One region of the Kouleothrix sp. genome, then DNA from elsewhere that is predicted to be linked to it. Evidence: riboswitches for the same ligand, from Rfam matches in the RefSeq annotation. Region 1 holds a riboswitch; the other holds the start of a gene.
The links. Region 1 has a riboswitch for S-adenosylmethionine ahead of U0177_RS02670 (homocysteine S-methyltransferase family protein). Riboswitches for the same ligand answer to the same signal wherever they lie in the genome.

Region 1 (7,282 bases):
CGCCGCCTGCCTGGTGCCGCTGCGCGCGGCGCTGCGAACCTATGGCCTGCTGCTGATCGCCAGCGACCGCGCGCGCGCCTTTAATACGGAGCAGCTGGGGATGCTGACGGCGCTGGCGAACTACGCGATCATCGCGCTGCATAATGCTCAGCTGGTGTACGACCTGCGCCAGGAGCGCTCGAAGCTGCTGTCGAAGGAAGAAGAGGTGCGCCACCAGCTCGCGCGCGACCTGCACGACGGCCCGGCGCAGGCGCTTGCGGCGATCACCATGAATGTCGAGTTCATCAAGCGGCTGCTCGAGCGCGACCCCAAGCGCGTGTTCAACGAGCTCGACAAGCTCGGCCAGCTGGCCAAGCGCACGACCCACGAGGTGCGCACCATGCTGTTCGAGCTACGCCCGCTGGCGCTCGAGACGCAGGGCCTCGACGTGACGCTGCGCCAGTATCTCGAGCGTTTCCAGAGCAACACCACCAAGATCGAGCTTGAGTCGAACGAGATCTCGGTCGATCTCGATACCAAGGTCGAGGGCACGCTGTTCAATATTATCCAGGAGGCGATCAACAACGCGCTGAAGTACGCCAAGGCCGAGCATATCTGGGTGCGCCTGAAGCAGACGCCCAGCGCGCTCGAGGTGACGGTGCAGGACGACGGCGCCGGCTTTGATCTGCAGAAGGTGCTCGAGTCGTACGAGAAGCGCGGCTCGTTTGGCCTGCTCAATATCGAAGAGCGCGCCAAGCTGATCGGCGGCGCCTCCGAGATGATGTCCGCGCCGGGCCAGGGCACCACCGTGCGCGTCACCGTTCCCCTGATATAACACGAGTTACGCGGTGTCCTCCCGCGTGGGGAGGCTTGGAGGGCGCAAGCCTCCCAAAATCATCTCTTTTTTGGCCGGTCGCGGCCACCGCCGTGGCCGCGACCGGCCAAAAAGGAAGCTGGGGCGGCTTTGCCGCCCCCGAACCCCCACCACGTAACTCGTGTGATATAACGCAGATTGTGAGATAATAGCTTGCCGGTAACAATAGCCTGCGCTCTGCAATCTGCGATCTGCGGTTTGCAATGACTAACCCGTACCTCGAGCCGGCCCGCGTGCGCGCGGCGCTGCGCTCGCTCGATCTGCGGCCTACCCGCGCCATGGGCCAGAACTTCCTGCTCGACGCCGCCGTGCTGGGCGCGATCGTTGGCGCGGCCGAGCTTGTGCCCGCCGATACGGTGGTGGAGGTTGGGCCGGGCCTCGGCGTGCTGACGTGGGAGCTTGTGCGGCGCGCCGGCCGCGTCGTCAGCGTCGAGCTCGACGCGCGCCTGGCCGAGCGGCTGCGCGCTGAGTTTGCGGGCGAGCCGGGCTTCACGCTCGTGCAGGGCGATATCCTGCGCCAATCGCCCGAGCAGCTGCTGCAAAACAGCCAGGAACCAAAAAACGAGAGCCAGCCCAGCCCGGGCGGTTCTCAGTTTCCGGCTCCCGGCCCTCGCTACAAAGTCGTGGCGAACCTGCCCTACGCGATCACTTCAGCGGCCCTGCGCCACTTCCTCGAGGCCGCGCCGCCGCCGGCGCTCATGGTGGTGCTGGTGCAGTGGGAGGTGGCCGAGCGCATCGCGGCCGCGCCCGGCGACATGAGCGTGCTGGCGCACTCGGTGCAGCTGTACGCCGCGCCCGAGGTGATTGCGCGCGTGCCGGCCGCCAGCTTCTTCCCGGCTCCAGCGGTCGACTCGGCCATTCTGCGCCTGCGCATACGCCCGCAGCCCGCCGCCGACGTACCGCCCGCCGCGCTCATGCGGCTGATCAAGGCCGGCTTTTTGCAGGCGCGAAAGAAGCTTGCCAACGCGCTGCCCACCGGGCTGGCGGCCATAGGCACGCCGCTCGATAAGCCGCGCGCGCTGGCCGCGCTGGCCGCCGCCGGTATCGACCCGGATCGGCGCGCCGAGACGCTCTCGCTCGCCGAGTGGGCCAGGCTGTACTCCCAGCTCGAGGGCGCCGGGAGCGAAGAACCCGGCGCTCGGCTGTAGGCTTCAGGCCGCGCGGATCAGGCCACCGCGCCCACATCCTGCTCGGCGCGCTCGGCGGCCGAACCGATGCTGAAGTACTTGGCCTCGGGGTGGTGCACCACGATCGCGGCGGTGCTCTGCTCGGGCACCAGCTGAAAGGCATCGGTGAGCGTTACGCCAATGCGATCGGCCGGCAGAATGCCGAACAGCTTGGCGTGCTCGTCGAGGTCCGGGCAGGCCGGGTAGCCCCACGAGTAGCGCTTGCCCTGCTCGCCCTTCAGCCCCAGGCTCTGGCGCACCACGCGGTTGGTGTACTCGGCTAGCGCTTCGGCCAGCGATACGCTCAGGCCGTGGATGAAGTAGCCGCTGCTGTAGTCGCCGGCCTTCTGAAGCTCCTCGGTCAGGTCGTCGACGCGCGCGCCCATTGTGACGATCTGGAAAGCCGCGACATCGTACTCGCCGCTCTCGGCCGGGCGGAAGTAGTCGGCCAGGCATAGCCGCTCGCGCCCAGGCTGGCGTGGGAACACAAAGCGCGTCAGCTCGCGCGCAGAGCCGAGAGCCAAGAGCCGAGAGCCATGCTCCTTGCCGGTGCTTGAATCCTGGCTCTTGATACTCAGGCTGGCCGGGTCGTAGACAACCAGCTCGTTGCCGTCGGCCTGCGCCGGGAAGTAGCCGTACACCACCTGCGGCTCGAGCCAGCCTTCGCGCTCGGCGGCGCGGATGAGGTCGCGCACCTTCAGCTCAAACCCGGCCTTGAGCTTTTCCCACTCGGCGCCCTTGGCGTTTTTGGCGCCCCACTGCAGCCGGAACAGCGCGTTGCGGTCGAGGCAGTCGACCACGTCCTGCAGCTTGATGCGCTTCACCACCTGCGCGCCCCAGAACGGCGGCGTGGGCACCGGCACGTCGCGGCGCACGGCCGAGCGCGCGGTGTCGCCGCGGGTGGCGCGCCCCAGATCGGCCAGCGCCACGCGCCCGCGCTGCTTCTGGTGCAGCACCTGCGCCGCGTCGCGAATCGTCTGCTCGACGAAGCGCGCGCGCGCCGACGTATTCGAGAGCTTATCCATCGTCTCCAGGCCTTCGAACGCGTCTTTGCAGTAGAACACGCCGGCCGCGTAAGGCTCTTCGTCGGCTACAAACGTGATGCGCTGGCCATACTGCTGGTTGATCGCCGCGCCGCCCACCAGCACCGGGAAGCTCAGCCCGCGCCGGTGCAGCTCCTGCACGCACAGCGGCATCTGCTTCGACGTGCTCACCAGCAGCGCCGAGAGGCCGATCGCGTCGGCGCCAACTTCTACTGCCTTCTCGATGATCGTGTTCAGCGGCACCTGCTTGCCCAGGTCGTACACCGTGTAGCCGTTGTTCGCCAGGATCGTATGCACCAGATTCTTGCCGATGTCGTGCACGTCGCCGTAGACTGTGGCGAGCACCACTTTGCCCTTGGTGGCGCCTTCGAGCTTGTCGAGGTAGCGCTCGAGGTAGGCTACGGTCTTCTTCATCACCTCGGCGCTCTGCAGCACGAATGGCAGGATCAGCTGGCCGGAGCCGAACAGGTCGCCAACTTCTTTCATGGCCGGCAGCAGCACGTTGTTGAGAATGTCGACGGCGGCATCGCCGCGCGGCACCGCGCTAGGCGGTTGAGCGGTTTGCACGTTTGCAGGCTGAACAGTGCTATCGCTGTCACCCGATACTGAACCTGCAACGAGCAACCTGAAATCTTCAACCGATAGGCCCAGCCGTTGCGCCATCAACACATCCACGTCCTCTTCCACGCCTTCTTTCACCCGGTGCACAATCTTCCAGTGCAAGCGCTCGGCCACGCTTAGGCCAGCGGTCGGGTCGGCGCGCGCTGTGGCTACGGCGGCGGCGTTCTGCTCGAAGAACTGGATGAATCGTGCAAGCGCCTCGTCGCGCCGGTCGAAGATCAGGTCTTCGCACAGCTCGCGCTGCTCGGCCGGAATCTCGGCGTAGGGCGTCACGTGGGCCGGGTTGATGATCGCGGTGTCGAGCCCCGCGTCGACGGCGTGCTTCAGGAACACCGAATTGAGCGCGGCGCGGGCGTGCGGCGCGACGCCGAACGACAAATTGCTGACGCCCAGGGTGGTGAAGCAGCCGGGGATATGCTGCTTTACCAGCCGGATGCCCTCGATCGTCTCGATCGCGGCGCGGCGCAGTTCGTCCTGGCCGGTGGTGATCGGGAAGGTCAGCACGTCGAAGATCAGCGACTCGTGCGGCACGCCGTACTCGTCGCGCGCGATCTGGGCGATCCGCCGGGCCACCGCCAGCTTGCGGCCGGCGGTGTGCGCCATCCCGTCCTCGTCGATGGTCATGGCCATCGCGGCCGCGCCGTAGCGCGCTACCAACGGCATGGTGCGGTCGAGCTTCTCGCCGCGGCCGCCCTCGAGCGAGAGCGAGTTGACGATCGCGCGGCCTGGGTAGATCTCGAGCGCGGCCTTGAGCACGTCGGCCTCGGTGGTGTCGATCGCCAACGGCAGCTCGACGTTCATGGTCAGCTTTTTCAGCAGCGCGACCATCTGCTCACGCTCGTCGGCGCGCTCGGTGGTAGCCACGCACACGTCGAGCAGGTGCGCGCCGCCGTCGGCTTGCTCGCGCGCCACGTCGAGCACGCCGTCGTAGTCGTCGTTCAGCAGCAGCCGCTTCACCTTGCGCGAGCCAAGCGTATTGACGCGCTCGCCGATCATTGTGAGCGTCACGTCCTGGCGCAGCGCGGCGGCCTTCACCCCCGACGACACGCTGGGGATGTACTCGACCTGGCGCGCGGCTGGGGCGCGCTCGTAGCCCACGGCCGCGCGTAGCGCCCGGATGTGCGCCGGCCGCGTGCCGCAGCAGCCACCGACGGCGCTCACGCCATACTCGCGCACGAACTCGCCGAGGATGCGCGCGAATGGCTCGGGCTCCATTGGATATACCGTCTCGCCGTCGACCTCGAGCGGCAGCCCGGCGTTGGGGATGCACGAGATCGGCAGCCGCGAGTGCGCGCATAGGTACTGGATGGCCTCGCGCATATGCTCGGGGCCGGTGCTGCAGTTCAGGCCGATCACGTCGACCGGCATTGCCTCGAGCGTCGCGATCACCGCCGGCACCTCGGTGCCCAGCAGCATGCGGCCCGAGAGGTCGAGGAAGATCTGGGCCTGCACGGCCACGTGCGCGCCAGCCTCGTGCTTTGCGCGCCGGATGCCGTCGAGCGCGGCCTTGACCTCGAGAATATCGACGCTGGTCTCGACGAGCAGCACGTCGACGCCACCGGCGATCAGCGCGGCGGCCTGCTCGCGAAAGATCTCCGATAGCTCGTCGAAGGTAATATCCGAGAGCGCCGGGTCGTTCGACGAGGGCAGCTTGCCGGTGGGGCCGATCGAGCCGGCCACGTAGCGCGGCCGGCCGTCCTGGGCGGCGAAGCGCTCGGCGACGCGGCGGGCCAGGCGCGCGGCGGCGATATTCAGCTCGGCGGTGCGATCGGCCAGGCCCCACTCGGCCAGGCGCAGGCGCGTGCTCTGGAAGGTGTTGGTCTCGAGCACGTCGCAGCCGGCCTCCATGAACGAGGTGTGGATCTGCTCGATCACGTCGGGCCGGGCGATCGCCAGGTAGTCGCGGTTGCCGTAGGTGCGCTCGCCGCCGTAATCCTCGGCCGAGAGCCCGAACTGGTCGATGCTCGTGCCCATGGCGCCGTCGAAGATCAGCACGCGCGAGCGTAGCGCCTCGAGATAGGTTGGTTTTGAGCTCATGTGGCTTGACCTCGCCTCAGTGATACCAAATTCGGCCGATCACTTGGTTGATGCTGGGGGTTCGGGGGCGGCGTGGCCGCCCCCGAATTTCTTGTTGGTATGCCCTGCCAGGCTTTGCCGGGCAGGGCATACCAAAAAGAACGTGATCATAACGGAGTTGGTATGAACATGTATGCCTTGGCTTGTTGAACGCAAACAAATACCCTCACGCGCGGGCATGAGGGTTACTACGCTGTCCTCATCTCCCAGCTTGCGCTGTCGGAGTTGGCACCTTCCTTCCGGAGTTTCGAGTGCTGAGTGCTGAGTTAGCCAAGTGCAACTCAAAACTCACGACTGAGAACTTGGGAAGGGGTTGCCGGGGTTTCACAGGGCCGATCCCTCCACCCCTCTTGATGAGCGGTATTCAATTGTTGAGCCGCAGTATAGCAGCCGTCTGGTGGCTTGTCAACGGCGCTGCGCACTTGTCGATCACCTGCGTGGTGTGGCGCCCTGCCCCGCGAGGCCAGCAGGGTACCACACAACCAGAGCTTGGCGGAGCCGGAGCTACCACCAGAATGCGCGGCCGGCCAGCATGCTGCGGATCTGGTCGCAGATCTTATCGGGCTGAATCGGCTTGCTGATGAAGCTGTCGAAGCCGGCATCCTTGGCGCGCAGCCGCGTCTGGTGCATGATATTGGCGGTGATGGCGGCGATATGCGCGCGGGCCGACTGCGGGTGCGCGCGCAGGCGCTTGAGCACCGCGAAACCATCTTCGCCGGGCAGGCCAATGTCGAGCAGCACCAGGTCGATCTGCGGCAGCACCTCGATCAGCTGGATCAGCTTGGCGCCGCTGCCGCGGTGGTAGAAGTGCTTGAAGCCGGCGTGCTTCAGCAGCTCTTCGATCACCAGGTAGGAGTTTGGGTCGTCTTCGACCAGAATAATATAGGCGTTTTCGGGGCGGTCGGGCGGCGCGGTGGGGCGATCGGCGTGTGGCGTAGTTGCCATAGTGTTCCTATCTGCTGAGCGCCGGCTGTGGCTCGCTGGCCAGTGCGCGATGCTCAAGCTGCAGTGGCGTATTCAGCAGCTCCCTGGCCTGGCGCAGGTGCGCGTCGGCCACGGCCGGCAGCGTGAAGCGGAAGGTCGAGCCGCGCCCCAGCGTGCTGGCCACTGTCAGGCGGCCGCCGTGCAGCTCCACCAGCCGCCGGCTGATCGGCAGGCCCAGGCCGGTGCCGCCATAGCGCCGCGAGAGTGTCTCGTCGGCCTGGCGGAACTCCTCGAAGATCAGCTCCAGGTTTTCGGCAGCGATGCCGATGCCAGTATCTTCAACTTCCACCACCACATACCCGCTGTCGGGCGGCTGTTCGCCCTGCGGCGTGTCGGCGGGTGGGGTGTGAAAGGCCGGGTAGACGCGCAGCGTAATGCTGCCGTGCTCGGTAAACTTCACCGCGTTCGAGAGCAGGTTGAGCAGCACCTGGGCCACGCGCATGCGGTCGGCGTACACCAGCGGCAGGTCGCTGGCAAGCTCGGTGCGCAGCGCCAGCGGCTTGCCGTGCGTAAGGCTGCTGGCCGTCACCAGCACCTCG
Region 2 (7,282 bases), on a different contig from region 1:
CGGCGTTTGCTGAGCGCCGAGCCGACGCGCAGCACATCTTCCTCGCTATTGTAGAAATGAGGTGCGAAGCATAGCCCGCTTGGCCTGCGTGTGGCGACAATGCCGGCGGCCAGGAGGCGATCGTAGGCCGCCTGCGGCGTGGGGTGTTCGAGAACGATAATGCCGCTGCGGTGGCGCGGGGCGGCGTGCGTGCGCAGCGTGTGGCCGCGCTCGCGCAGGTCGCCAATCAGTATGTCGGTCAGATCAAGGATGCGCTCGGCGATCGGCGCCTCGCCAATCTCCAATATCATCTCGAGCGCCGCCGCGAGCCCGGCGATCGCGAGATCGCCCGATTCGCCGATAGTGAAGCGCTCCGAGCTGGTGTGGAGCGTGAAGCCGTAGTCGCGGACATTGATCGGCGGCAGCGTGCTGGTGGCGCCGACATACGCGCCCGGCTGAAGCCGGTCGAGCAGGTCGTGGCGGCAGTACAGCAGAGCGGCGCCAGGGATGCCGAGCAGCCAGCGCCCGGCATCGGCCACCAGGAAGTCGATCTGGTAGGCTTGCACATCCACCGGAAATGCGCCGAGCGTCTGGCTCGCGTCGACCACGAAGAACAGCCCGCGCTGTCGCGCGGCGGCTCCGAGCGCGGCCAGGTCGTGCCTGAACCCGGTGGCGGGGAGCGCGCTGCTCAGCGCCAGCACACGGGTGCGCGAGTCGATCCACCGGTCGAGCTGCTCAAGATCCAAGCCGCCATCGCTCTGCGCAATGCGCTTCACCAGAATGCCCCGTGCGGCCAGGTTCATCCACGGGTACACGTGCGCCGGATCTTCGCCGTCGAGCACCAGCACCGTCGTGCCCGGCTGGAGCGGCAGGCTGTTCGCGGCGGTATTCAGGCCAATGACGGCATTCGGTACGATCGCGATCTCGTCGGCGCGCGCGGCGTGGATCAGTGCCGCCGCACGCTGCTTGATCCGCTCGGCTGTTTCGGCCAGCGCGTCGCGCACTTGGCTGGGTGGCGCAGCCAGCGCGCGCTCGATATGCGCCTGGATAGCGCGAGTGACATGGTTGCCGAGCGGTGCGCCGGTGGCGTGGTCGAGAAAAGCGTAGCGCTGCGTAATCGGAAAGGTATCACGGTATGCGGCGAGTTCCATCGGCGCCTCCATGGATTGCGATACTCCTTAGGGTATCGCGATCCCCTACCCTTTCAGGCCACTATCAAGCTTACCTGCGACGATACTAAGGATCTTAATATACTTGATCATAATTGTCAAGTAAAATTTGTATTCTTGTGTTCAATAGACTTTATCGGAAATAAGGGAGCCAGGGGGGCTTTGCCCCACCAACAGAGGATTCTTGGGGGCCGCAGGCCCCCTAAACCCCCACCATTGTTATTTTCAATAAAGTCTAATAGACTTTCTCCCACTCTAAGCCGGTATGGCGCCGGCACCAGAGAAAGCTAGGCCAGCGCGAAGCCGCGCGCCTGCACCACCTGAGGCGTACGGCAGTCGGCAGCCCTGGCGGGCGCAGTTTGCACCGGATGGCGCTGTATTGCCGCGAGCCCATCGACGAGCGCGTCGACATCGGCGAAGTCGTTGTAGATCGTGAAGCTGGCGCGCGCGCTCGAGTCCAGCCCGAGCAGCCGGTGCAGCGGGTGCGCGCAGTGGCGGCCCGAGCGGATGGCAATACCGCGCTGATCGAGGGCGGTGGCGATATCGTGTGGCGCAACGCCATCGACGGTGAACGTCACGACGCCGCCGCGCAGCTTTGCATCGCGCGGGCCATAGATGCGCAGGCCGGGGAGGGCGCTGAGGCGACGCAGGGCATACTCGGTCAGTGCGCGCTCGTGCGCGTGTACTGCGGCCAGGCCAAGCTTGCCGAGGTACGTGACTGCCGCGCCCAGGCCGATCGCCTCGACAAATGCCGGCGTGCCGGCTTCGAACTTCAGCGGCGCGTCTTCCCATACAACCCTGTCAAAATCGACATCACGCGCGACATCGCCGCCCGTCAAGAACGGCGGCATCGCGGCCAGTAGCTCGGCGCGGCCGTAGAGCACGCCGATGCCGGTCGGGCCGAGCATCTTGTGCCCCGAGAACACCGCAAAATCGGCATCGAGCGCGCCAACGTCCAGCGGCATGTGCGGCGCCGACTGGCACGCGTCCAGCGCGACCAGCGCGCCAAGCGCGTGCGCCCGCTCAATGATCGGGCGCGGGTCGGTGATCGTGCCGAGCACATTCGAGACATGCGCAAAACTCACCAGCCGCACGCGCGGGGTCAGCAGCGCGTCGAGGCACGACAGATCAAGCGTGCCTTCGGCAGTCAGCGGGATGCGCTTTATATTCAGGCCGCGCTCGCGTGCCAGCTCCAGCCAGGGCAGGTAGTTGGCGTGGTGCTCCAGGTCAGTCAGCACGATCTCGTCGCCCGGCCGCAGAAAGGTGCGGCCGTACGAGTACGCCAGCAGATTAAGCGCCTCGGTTGCATTGCGTGTAAAGACGATCTGGCTAGCAGAGGGCGCGCCGATGAAATCGGCAATGCTGGCGCGCGCTTGCTCGTAAAGCTCGGTGATGCGCATGCTGAAGCTGTAGGCGCCGCGATGGACATTCGCGTATGTCGAGCGGTACGCCTGCTCCATGGCCTCGAGCACCGCCACTGGCTTCTGCGACGATGCCGCGCTATCGAGAAACACAACCGGATGGCCGTGGATCTGCTGCTGCAGCGTTGGAAAATCCTGCCGGATGCGCGCGACATTGAGGGGTGTGCGTGTACAGGCGCCAGTGGTGTCGGTAATCACGTGATCGTCCTTTCATCAGAGCGGAAATAAAAAACGCCCATCGTGCTGGACGACGGGCGCCCGCTGATGCGGACCAACAAAACGCCTTTTCCACGACACATGGAAAAGGCGTACATCAGCGTTCGCCTCTCATCTTCCAGTTTGCGCTGCCGGAGTTGGCACCCTAATGATCGAGCGGCCGTTCGGGGCGAGAGGCACGCGGGGCGAAACACTTCGCCACCACGCCTCTTCAGCTCGGAACGCCACGTTCTTTCCAGGGTTGCCGAGGCTTCATCGGGCCGGTCCCTCCACCTCTCTGGATAAGAGTATGCGCTATTCAATTATGCCGGCAATGATACATTACTTGCCTGAAATTGTCAACTTTCACCCCAGCCATAGCCTGCCCGATCATAGGCGCAGATGCGCGTTGTGGGCTCAATCTGGGGCGGAACACGCGCCGCTCCTACATTGTTATACCAATTCCGTTTGATTACTTGTGTTTTCTTGTGCGGCGCCGGCAAGCCGGGCGCGCACAGAAAAGAAATTTCGGGGGCGGCGAAGCCGCCCCGAACCCCCACTATAATCCGAGCGATCAGCCGGATTTGGTATTATGCTCGAATTGCAGCGTGCGGGCGGCAGTATGCCGCCCCTACATTGTGATCGGGAAAAAACAAGCGCAGGCAGCATCGGTATTCGATGCCGCCTGCGCACCATGAGCTGGCACCCAGCTATGAGCTTGTGATCCTAGAAGTCCATGCCACCCATGCCGCCCATGCCATCCATGCCGCCAGGCATTCCACCACCACCAGCGTTAGCCTCAGGGATGTCTGTGATCAGCGCCTCGGTGGTGAGCAGCAGCCCGGCGATCGAGACAGCGTTCTGCACTGCACTCCGCGTCACCTTCACTGGGTCGACCACGCCCTGCTCCAGCATGCTGCCAAGCTCGCCGGTCAGCACGTTGTAGCCGTAGCTCGTGTCGCCCTTCTCCTTCTGGTGGCGGCGCACGGTGTTGATGATCACCGCCCCATCCTCGCCCGCGTTCTTGGCCAGCTGCCGCATCGGCTCCTCGAGCGCGCGGCGCAGGATCTGCACGCCGAAGCGCTCGTCGTCGTTGTCGACTTTCACGCTGTCGAGCGCGCCTAGCGCGTTGATCAGCGCCACGCCGCCGCCCGGCACAATGCCTTCCTCGACGGCCGCCCGCGCGGTCGAGAGCGCGTCCTCGACGCGGTGCTTCTTCTCCTTCAGCTCGGGCTCGGTGGCGCCGCCGACCTTCAGCACCGCCACGCCGCCGGCCAGCTTGGCCAGCCGCTCCTGCAGCTTCTCGCGGTCGAAGTCCGACGTCGTCGTTTCGATCTGCGCGCGGATCTGCGAAACGCGTGCCTGTATTGCCTCCTGATCGCCGTGGCCTTCGATGAAGGTGGTGTTGTCTTTGTCGGACACCACGCGGCGCGCGCGGCCGAGGTCTTCGGTGGTAGCGCTGTCGAGCTTGCGGCCGATCTCCTCGGAGATCACCGTGCCGCCGGTCAGGATGGCGATGTCCTGCAGCATGGCCTTGCGGCGGTCGCCGAAGCCCGGCGCTTTGATCGCCAGGACGTTGATCGTGCCGCGCAGCTTGTTCACCACCAGCGTCGCCAGCGCCTCGCCGTCGATATCCTCGGCGACGATTACGAAGTTCTTGGTGACCTGCAGCACCTTCTCGAGCACCGGCAGAATCTCATTGATGCTGGCGATCTTCTTGTCGGTGATCAGGATGTACGGCTCCTCCAGATCTGCTTCCATTTTGGCAGTGTCCGTCACGAAGTAGGCCGAGATATAGCCACGGTCGATCTGCATGCCCTCGGTGTATTCCTTCTCGAAGGCGATGCCCTTGCTCTCCTCGACCGTGATCACGCCGTCTTTGCCGACCTTCTCCATCACCTCGGCGATCAGGTCGCCGATCTCGCTGTCGGCGGCCGAGATCGTCGCGACGTGCGCGATGTCGGCGCGGTCGCGCACCGGCTTGGCCAGGCTCTTCAGCTCGGCCACCAGCGCCTCGGCGCCCTTGTCCAGCCCGCGCTTGATCAGCATCGGGTTGGCACCGGCGGCGACAACCTTGAGGCCCTCGGTGACGATCGCCTGGGCCAGCACGGTGGCGGTGGTGGTGCCATCGCCGGCCACATCGTTGGTCTTGGTGGCCACCTCGACCAGCAAGCGCGCGCCCATGTTCTCAAACGGATCCTTGAGCTCGATCTCCTTGGCGACGGTGACGCCGTCGTGGGTGACGGTCGGGGCGCCGAACTTCTTGTCGATCGCGACGTTGCGGCCGCGCGGGCCGAGCGTGGTCTTGACCGCGTCGGCAACAATGTCGACGCCGCGCTTGAGCGAGCGCCGGGCCTCCTCGTTGAATTTGAGTTGCTTCGCCATAGGGCTGGGGAGTCCTCTCTGTGAATAACGCAGTCAGTAGTCAGTGGTCAGTGGCTAGAAGAAGGTGCTATCACCGAAACGCAATGCTTGCGATGATTTCAATGATCTTCTGAATGCTGTATTCTTACTTCTGACTATTCGGAAATGATGCCCAGAATATCTTTCTCGGATAGGATCAGGTACTCGACGTCGTCGACTTTGTACTCGGTGCCGCTGTACTTGGCGAACAGAACTTTGTCGCCAGCCTTGACGTTCATCGGCACGCGCTTGCCATTATCGTCCAGCCGGCCCTCGCCGACGGCCAGGATAGTGCCTTCCATCGGCCGCTCTTTGCTGGCGGTGTCGGGCAGCAAGATGCCGCTCTTGGTCTTCTCCTCGCGCTCCGCTGGCTTGATCACCACGCGGTCTGCCAGCGGCCGAATGCGAAACTCTTCTGCCATAGTCGTTGGCCTTTCACTTCTTCTGAGCGATCCTTGTAGAACCGATCAGATACAGGTTGAACAATCCGCGCCAATCGTTGGCGGAGGTACGAGCATCATCTGCGTCATCTGTGCAATCAGTGGATGATCGCTCTATGAGTGGGAGTTATACCGATGGCAAGGGCTGTGGATGCACAGGCTGGCCGTGCTGGCTGTTCCGGGCCGAGGGTGTGCCAATACGCAAAGAACTCATCGTGTATATACACATTCTAACACATTTCCACATAATAAATTACACTGTTATGCCAAATTGATTTTATAGCGACAATCCTTATAATGAGTGTGTATATACTAAAAGAACAAAAGGTGCAGTACTATGAAGATAACGCGTCGATCTGATAATGGGAAGAGCGGGCATTTACTGATTTCGGTGCCTGCCAGCCGGGTCGCTGAGGTCGAGTCCGCGCTGACCTTTCTTGAGGAGAAGCGCGAGCAACGCGGGTCTCAGGTCGTAATTGACTTAATCGTGCGCTCGGCGCTACGCAATGGATGGCGACCTCTGCCTTCGGAGGGTGATTCAACTACCCGCTAGCTGATGAGGGCGCGCTGCTGGCAGCGCCCCTGTTTCGCCTTTTTCTGCTCTTGCGCCGCTGGATAGTGCTGCTGTATGCGAAGAAATCGCCCCACGCGCACTAAACCTGCGCTGCCGTGTACTGCACGACTTCATCGTGATAGCAGAACCATTCCCGCTGGCGATCAGTGTCGCCGTCCAGCCGCACGAGGCAGCTATCGCGCGGCACGCGGAAAATCTCGACGATCGTCCCTGTCCTGTTCAATAGCTCGGGAAACGACCGCCGCCCCTGCCGAATGATGATCCGATCCCCGACCACAAGCTCGCGCTCTACGGGCGGGAGCACATGCGAACTGCCGGGTTGCTCCGGTGTATTTTGTTGAACAGCGGATAGCGCATCCCCTGCTGGTGGGCTATCGATGCGTGTGTGTGCCTGGGCCATGGTTGGCTTCCTCTCTGTATAGCTCCAATTTGGAGCTATCGTGACATAAACGCTTCAGTTCCTGTATATACATATTATAGCACAGTTTAATATTTGTGGCTTTTCCAAGATATACTATTGAAATTGTGTATATACAGATTTGTGAAGGGTCTGACCTGCCGCGGCAGTGCCTGCGCGCAGACACTTCAACGCGCGTCGATCGACGCCAAAGTTCACGAGGTGATCGATCTGGCGTAACAAGGCACACCAAGCTGCGAGGCGTGGAGTAGCGCCTCTGGGCACGCGAGGCGGCCAAGCCGTGCGCGAACATTCTATGTGACTGTAGCGCGATAGCGAAGGTGAGTCCGGATGCGAGAGGCCGTGGTGCCGAGCAAGGAGGGGGTGAAGATTGCGGATTTTCCTGTTGGGCGTGTCCAATTTCCGCGCGCAGCGCGGAAATTGGACACACGATGATCAAAAAGTACCGTGCTGCCGCAGGCACCATGCACGGCTTTGGGAAGCCGAACAGCGCAACTAAGTAAGCCCTAAATCGATAGACTTGCCCTGCTGCTGAACATGCCCGCCCGATGACTTAGATGTGTGCTCACGTCACGGCAACACTGCTCTTCACTCAGCCGGATGGCCGAACGGCACATCGGCCTGCCAGGTTTCATTGGTCAGGCGATTCACGAATGTGAAGTGCACCAGCTGTGTGTGCCGGT

Region 2: it holds a riboswitch for S-adenosylmethionine, as region 1 does, so the genes downstream of both, U0177_RS21885 (cysteine desulfurase) here and U0177_RS02670 (homocysteine S-methyltransferase family protein) in region 1, are expected to answer to the same signal.

What each region holds. Positions count from the first base shown of each region.
Region 1 covers NZ_JAXLWP010000003.1:711,172-718,453, forward strand. Annotated here, with positions in the region: gene U0177_RS02660 (GAF domain-containing sensor histidine kinase) at 1-814, shown strand, start outside; gene rsmA (16S rRNA (adenine(1518)-N(6)/adenine(1519)-N(6))-dimethyltransferase RsmA) at 1,057-2,001, shown strand; gene U0177_RS02670 (homocysteine S-methyltransferase family protein) at 2,019-5,720, opposite strand; SAM riboswitch class I at 5,956-6,119, opposite strand; gene U0177_RS02675 (response regulator) at 6,264-6,704, opposite strand; gene U0177_RS02680 (ATP-binding protein) at 6,712-7,282, opposite strand, start outside.
Region 2 covers NZ_JAXLWP010000026.1:32,460-39,741, forward strand. Annotated here, with positions in the region: gene U0177_RS21880 (aminotransferase class V-fold PLP-dependent enzyme) at 1-1,130, opposite strand, end outside; gene U0177_RS21885 (cysteine desulfurase) at 1,436-2,767, opposite strand; SAM riboswitch class I at 2,894-3,073, opposite strand; gene groL (chaperonin GroEL) at 3,491-5,149, opposite strand; gene groES (co-chaperone GroES) at 5,284-5,589, opposite strand; gene U0177_RS21900 (hypothetical protein) at 6,261-6,581, opposite strand.